Regions from separate parts of the Shewanella morhuae genome, predicted to be linked through region 1. Evidence: predicted binding sites of a transcription regulator. Region 1 holds the regulator's gene; the other holds the start of a gene.
The links. Region 1 encodes sigma-54, which starts transcription at its own class of promoters, with help from an activator protein. Its sites were predicted from a motif close to GTTGGCACGNNNNTNGNNT; they were not measured.
Positions count from the first base shown of each region.

Region 2: a site for sigma-54 is predicted at 1,510-1,528, ahead of C9I43_RS08600 (YccF domain-containing protein). Genes of this name have one in related genera too.

Region 1 is NZ_PYSG01000002.1:150,940-154,677, reverse strand. It holds gene lptA (lipopolysaccharide transport periplasmic protein LptA) at 1-233, shown strand, start outside; gene lptB (LPS export ABC transporter ATP-binding protein) at 230-961, shown strand; gene C9I43_RS01190 (RNA polymerase factor sigma-54) at 1,069-2,547, shown strand; gene hpf (ribosome hibernation promoting factor) at 2,576-2,863, shown strand; gene ptsN (PTS IIA-like nitrogen regulatory protein PtsN) at 2,866-3,309, shown strand; gene rapZ (RNase adapter RapZ) at 3,306-3,738, shown strand, end outside.
Region 2 is NZ_PYSG01000002.1:1,844,497-1,848,234, forward strand. It holds gene C9I43_RS08590 (hypothetical protein) at 44-304, shown strand; gene C9I43_RS08595 (1-aminocyclopropane-1-carboxylate deaminase) at 340-1,347, opposite strand; gene C9I43_RS08600 (YccF domain-containing protein) at 1,599-2,006, shown strand; gene C9I43_RS08605 (substrate-binding periplasmic protein) at 2,087-2,833, opposite strand; gene C9I43_RS08610 (AMP-binding protein) at 3,149-3,738, opposite strand, start outside.

The DNA of each region.
Region 1 (3,738 bases):
ACATGGCAAGCCGTACCCTCACCCTCAAAGGATTAGCTTCATTAGATCAAGCGGGTAGCCAAGTCCGAGGGAATTTAATCCGCTACGACATCATTCAGCAAAAATTAATTGCCGAAAGTACTGGTAGTGGTGATGATCGCGTGATTACGATTATTCAGCCTGAAAGTTATCAAGATGATATAAAGCCCGGCACCTCAACCGATAAACCTGTCAAAAAGCAGGGTTCTAAATGACCCAGATCACTCTAAGAGCACAAAATTTAGCGAAAAGTTATAAGAACCGCCAAGTCGTTAAAGATGTCAGTTTGACGGTAAAAACCGGTCAAGTCGTTGGTCTACTCGGCCCAAACGGGGCGGGGAAAACCACCACATTTTACATGGTTGTCGGATTGGTAAAGAGCGATAAAGGCCACATTTTTATCGATGACGATGATTTAACCGCCGATCCGATGCACCTGCGTGCCCGCAAAGGCATTGGTTACTTACCACAAGAAGCCAGTATCTTTCGTAAGCTGAGCGTACATGACAACATTATGGCCGTGCTGCAAACTCGCAAAGAGCTAACAAAAGAACAAAGAGATCAAGAATTAGAACATCTGCTGGAAGAGTTTCATATCACCCACATACGTGACAGCCAAGGTATGTCGTTGTCAGGTGGTGAGCGTCGTCGTGTTGAAATTGCGCGTGCGCTAGCGGCTAATCCTAAGTTTATTTTACTTGATGAGCCTTTCGCTGGGGTTGATCCGATTTCAGTTATCGACATCAAAAAAATCATTGAGCAACTTAAAAGCCGTGGCCTTGGTGTGCTAATTACCGACCACAATGTGCGCGAGACATTAGATGTGTGTGAACATGCCTACATTGTTAGTCACGGAAACCTGATTGCAGAAGGAACACCAGCAGAGATCTTAGACAATCAGCAGGTTAGGGCTGTGTACTTAGGTGAACAATTCAGGCTATAGTTAACCAAAGGGAGTCGATGGCCGTAAATTATACTGGCATACGGCTCGACTAAAGAGGGGAATAAGCGACCCCATCTAATAATAATAACTTAGGGATCTGCGGTAACATGAAAGCGTCACTCCAGCTCAAACTGGGTCAACAGTTAACCATGACGCCACAGTTACAGCAGGCAATTCGTCTGTTGCAACTATCGTCATTAGAACTGCAGCAAGAGATCCAGCAAGCCTTAGATTCTAATCCCCTTCTCGAGCTGGAAGAGGATCAATTCGACGCAACTAAAGACCCTGTAAACCAAGCCTTATCGGATACCGATTTCAGTGAATCTGTTGCTCTGCCACCAGAAAAAGATAACTCCACTGTCGATACCGCAGAATCTTTGACTCAAGAATCCATGCCGGACGATCTCCCCATGGATACGACTTGGGATGAAGTGTTTACCGCCTCACCTAATTCAGGCCCAGGTGGGAGTCGCGAAGACGATATGCCCTTTCAAGGAGAGACCAGCGAAGGTTTATATGAGCATTTAGAATGGCAAAAAAATCTCACCCCCTTTTCGGAAACTGATTTAGCCATTGCTACCGCGATTATCGAAGCGATAAATGACCAAGGTTACCTGACCCAAAGCACTGAAGAAATTCTAGAGGCCATAGGTAATCCAGAGGTTGAACTTGATGAAGTCGAAGCCGTACTTAAGCGTATTCAACATTTTGACCCGATAGGTGTCGCCGCCAGAGATTTAAGCGAGTGCCTATTAATCCAATTATCCCACTTTGCACCCGATACGCCCCATCTAAGTAACGCCCGCATGCTGATTAAAGATCATTTAGATCTCATTGCTGCACGTGACTTTAGACTGTTGATGCGTAAAACTAAGCTCAAAGAAGATGAGTTAAGAGATGGTATAGCACTCATCCAAACCCTTAATCCTCGCCCGGGTTTATTAATTACTCCCAACGAGGACGAATACGTTATACCCGATGTATCAGTGTCGAAGAAAAATGGCCGTTGGGTGGTTGAACTCAATCCTGACAACATGCCAAAAATAAATGTAAATCAACACTATGCAGCTATGGCGCGCAGTTCTGCAAACCAAGCCGACAGCCAATTTATTCGTGGGCACCTGCAAGAGGCAAAGTGGTTTATTAAGAGTTTAGAAAGTCGTAATGATACTTTGCTCAAAGTCGCTAACTGTATCGTCCAATACCAGCAAGGCTTCTTTGAGTATGGTGAAGAAGCAATGAAGCCTATGGTGCTTAATGATATTGCCGAAGCAGTAGAAATGCATGAGTCAACCATTTCGCGGGTAACAACCCAAAAGTACATGCATACTCCAAAAGGGCTTTTTGAACTAAAATACTTCTTCTCTAGCCATGTCAGTACAGATGATGGTGGTGAGTGTTCATCAACGGCAATTAGAGCCTTTATTAAAAAACTGGTTGCAGCAGAAAATCAGAAAAAACCATTAAGTGACAGTAAGATGGCACAACTTCTGGCGGAGCAGGGAATAAATGTAGCACGCAGAACTATTGCGAAATACCGAGAAGCTATGCTTATTCCTCCTTCTAATCAACGTAAGAGCTTATAACCTACAGTGAATATCGGAGGACGTTTCTATGCACATACACCTAGTTGGGCACCACATTGAAATTACCGAATCGTTACGCGCATATGTAGAAGAAAAGTTTTCAAAACTTGAACGCCATTTCGAACAGATCAATAATGTGCACGTTGTGCTCAATGTTGAGAAAATACAACAAATTGCTGAAGCGAGGATAAACCTCATCGGTGGTGAAGTATTTGCCACTGCCGAGCATACTGATATGTATGCAGCTATAGACGCCCTGATAGATAAGCTTGATCGTCAGGTTATTAAACACAAAGAGAAGTTAACAAAACACTAATAATGGAACTTTGTAGCATACTGCGGCCGGAGTGCACTACCTGCGCCACTCCGGGCAGTAAGAAAAAAGTACTGGAACTCATCAGCGACCTAGTTGCTGCCCAGTACCCGACCCTCTCATCTCAAGAGATATTCGAAAGCCTAGTGGCGCGCGAAAAAGTGGGGAGCACAGGTATAGGTAACGGTATCGCCATTCCACATGGTCGATTAGCCGATATAGATCAACCCATTGCCGTACTAATTAAGTGCGAAGAGCCAATAGCATTCGATGCTATTGATAAGCAACCGGTTGATATTTTATTTGCATTACTGGTGCCTGCTGACCAATGTCAGCAGCATTTAAGCACCTTGTCTTGCATGGCCGAAAAACTGAGTGACAAGCAAATATTGAAACAATTGCGTAAGACACATGATGAAACAGAACTCTATCAGGTAATCACAGGATGAAACTGGTTATAGTGTCAGGTCGCTCAGGCTCAGGTAAATCCGTTGCCCTTAGGGTACTCGAAGATCTCGGCTATTATTGCGTCGATAACCTTCCGCTACCACTGATTGGGGCTTTACTTGACCAACTGAAAGGTAATAACGAGCTCGTCGCTATCAGTGTCGATGTGCGTAACATGCCTGAGCAAGATAAAGTATTAACTCAACAGCTCGAAAGTCTGCCTGCTGGCATTGAGTTGACGAGTTTCTTCCTTAATTCTAGCGATAAAATTTTGCTTAAGCGTTACAGCGAAACCCGTCGCCTCCATCCTTTATCTAAGAGTCAAGTTTCATTGCAAGAAGCAATAAAACAGGAAGGCAAGCTGCTCGAGCCTATGTCAAAATTGGTCGATCACTACATAGATACCTCAAATTTGAATATTTATGATTTGA
Region 2 (3,738 bases), 1.7 Mb from region 1:
CCACTAATATTCACGCGTATGCTTAGAATTCAAGGTCAAGTCTATGTCAAAGCCAACTACTCGTATCGCAATGCAAACCATGATCGGCAATATCAAAGACAAAATCCCCCTCAATTTAGAAGAAGCACAAATGTGCCAAGGTGAGTGTCTGGGATGCTCAAAAAAAATGTTAGAGATGCTCGATACCGAAATTAGCTATTGGCAATGTAGCGATACTGAACCTGGCTTAAAGGATTTAAAAAATCTGCAAAATATCAGCGAACGCACTTATAAAATTCTCAAAAGAAATCGTTTAGTTCCTTAATAAATAATGATGTTGATACTGACTATATTTAATATTTAAATATTATTTCTGTCATATTTACGTTGGTAACGCGGTAGCATAGTTGCATTTCCCAGTAAGCCACCTTGATGTAAATACATCAGCGGACCTCGATGACCGTGTAGTAAATAATCCTCAAGCACAATAAAACCTAAAGGGTCGTAGAGTAATTCAAACTCAACACCAGAGGCACACACTCGTTGCCACATGACATAAAATTCAGCATAAAGTTTTCCAAAATGATATTTCTTACCGGTATTAATAATTTGTGGATGTTCACTAATATCGGCATTAAGCATCGAAAACTGCAAACGTAAATAATCATCCCCACCAACAACTGCGCACGTTTTCACTCGAATATTAGTGTGGTGGCGAATAAAAGATTGATTTAAAAATAATGCAGTGGTTCCTGTGCCAGAAGGTAAAAATACTGTTAAATCGTCCAACTTATTAGCTTGAGCAAAGTGCATTATCTCTTTGGCTAATATACTCACGCCATATTCAGCATAAGAGCAACGCCCACCTTCAGGTATAAACAATGCTGTAGGCTCATTTTTTAACACATTTTTTTCGATATAATCTTGACAGCTGAAATGCGCTTCTATGCCTTTATCTACGAGTGTTGTTCGAGTATTAATCAGCGAGCCTGTATCAAGTTCAAGTTGCGGAGTCAAAGCAGGCCTTCGCGCCATAATGTCACTTAAATCGATAATATGGGCGTCATTAGCCAATGCTGCAGCATAATTTCCCGTGGGATGTTTAATAATTTGGCTTGCTATATGATCAACATAAAAATCACACTGCCAACCTTTTAGTTTTGCCAGCGCAGATAAAGAATACAGTGAGTTAGCTAAGGGCGATCCGTGACCTATCACTTTATTGATACCAGCAAAATCATGATCTAAAAAATAAGCGAATTTACGCGCCTTGTTACCGCTAAATGCTGGATGCAGCAGATCATCACGCTTGAGAAAAATCTCTCGATCAGCAAAAGAAAAAATATCAACAGGAGTATTTGCAAACATAAGACACTCAAACAATGTGATACTCAGGCTTTTTAAGCCATGAAAGTTGATGGCTAGTGTAATTATTCATCGAGTAAATGCAATGTTTCACTAAAATTTAGTGAAAAATACTACACTCTCAAAATGCACACCTATAAGGCAATGATTTAATTATACTTAATAGTTGGCACAATTCTCGCTTCTTCTAAACTCATGATTGATTTATCTGCGCTTACTATGTGATTTAACAAGGTAAAAATAAGGAATTTACGATGTCGTTATTACGCTTAATATTTAACATTGCTTGGTTTGTGCTGGGCGGATTTGTGATGGGACTCGCATGGTGGTTCGTTGGGATCCTATGTTTTATCAGCATTATTGGTATACCCTTTGGCCGCGCTTGCTTTGTTATCGGTGAAATGGCCTTCTGGCCCTTTGGTCAAGAACAAATCAATCGTCGTCATTTAACAGGGCGGGAGGATTTGGGTACCGGTACCCTCGGTATGCTAGGTAATATTATTTGGTTTTTACTATTTGGTATATGGTTAGCCATCGGCCACCTAGCCCATGCTTTAGCCTGTTTTGTTACGGTTATTGGTATTCCCTTTGGGATCCAACATCTTAAACTGGCCTTGCTTAGCCTCACACCCATTGGCCAAACCGTAGTCGCAAAAGTTTAATACATCAACTTATTAACTATTTATACGTTGTTACCCACGCAATTCATTCTTAAGAGTGGATTGCATTTTTATATTAAAAACTAATGTTGGTTATAGAGCGCTGCTTCAATAACTTTCTCAACATCAATTTGCGCTAATCCTTGATCAAAAGTATCTCGCCAGCGACGGCCTTCATCAGTATTACGAAAGGCAATATAAAGCTGTTTATTCGCAAGAATATGTCGATTAATTTGCAACTTATCCGCCAAAGGCTGTAACGATTTTTGTTTGAGCAAATAGTGCGATACGTTAACATCCATTACTGCGGCATCGATGCGCCCAGCAGCCACTTTTTTGATATTATGCTCATCCGATGTGACCGCTTCAATCGGTTGAACCCCTGATAAAACCATAGAATCAACAGCTTGAATATTCACATAATCTTTCACTACACCTAAGGTATAACGGTTGAGATCTTCAATAACGTTCCAGTTCATTGGATGCGCTTTCTGCTCTACTAACCCCAAAGGGCTGACACCAATCGACTTAGAAAAAATAAAATTTTCAGTCTCATAATAATACTCAGGAAAATAGCCTAGGTAATCAGAGTGAGCCATAGAGGCTAATTTGACCGTTCGGCTCCAAGGATAAAAATCTACCTCTAGTTGGTGTCCCATCACTTTTAATGCTGCTCGCACCACGGCAATACTCGCGCCCTGCTCCACTAGTAATGGTCCAGAATAAGGCGGCCAGAGTAAAGATGTGAGCTTTAACGTATCCGCTTTGGTGATACTTACCCCCATCAAAATGAGGCAACATAACATCGCCATTGAGCGCCGCCACACCATACGTAATTCCTTAGTCAGCTTAAAATTAATTATATCAACCATAGGTAATTTAGGTTTTAACGTTAATGAGTTAACACTTTTTTATTCGTTTTATGATTATAACCATGAAGCTAAAGATGAGGAATTTAAATTAACAATAATGCTACATAGGCATCTGAATGTGAGAAATAAACTAGAAATGGTGATCGTGTTGACCGATTATTTTAGCAATAAGCTGAACAATAAACACGGTTAAAATATAAGCCGCATAATGCGGCTTATATTGTAAAAATCCTATAAATATTATTGAGCCTATTTCACTCAAGTTAAGCCAATTTACCCATTAATATCTTCATATAATTCTTGGTACATTAGCTCGCGCATTTTGAACTTTTGAATTTTCCCCGTCACGGTCATCGGATACTGATCAACAAACTTGATATAACGTGGCACCTTGAAGTAAGCAAATTTCTCAGTGAGGAAATGACGAATATCGGCCTCAGTAATTGTCGCTCCAGCGCGTACTTTAATCCAAGCACACACCTCTTCACCGTATTTATCGCTTTCTACCCCAAAAACCGCTGCATCTTGCACATCTTTATGGGTATAAAGTTTCTCCTCAATCTCACGGGGATAAATATTCTCGCCGCCGCGGATAATCATATCTTTAATACGGCCAACAATTTGTACGTAGCCTTGTTCATCCATTTGGCCAATATCACCCGAGTGTAACCAACCAGCACTGTCTATTGTTGCTGCGGTTTTTACAGGATCGTTCCAATAACACTGCATAATGCAATATCCACGACTACACACTTCACCGGGTTGACCAATCGGTAACACATCACCAAATTCATCGATAATTTTCACTTCTGTATGGGGCAAAGCACGGCCAACGGTGAGGACTCGCTTCTCAATCGATGAAT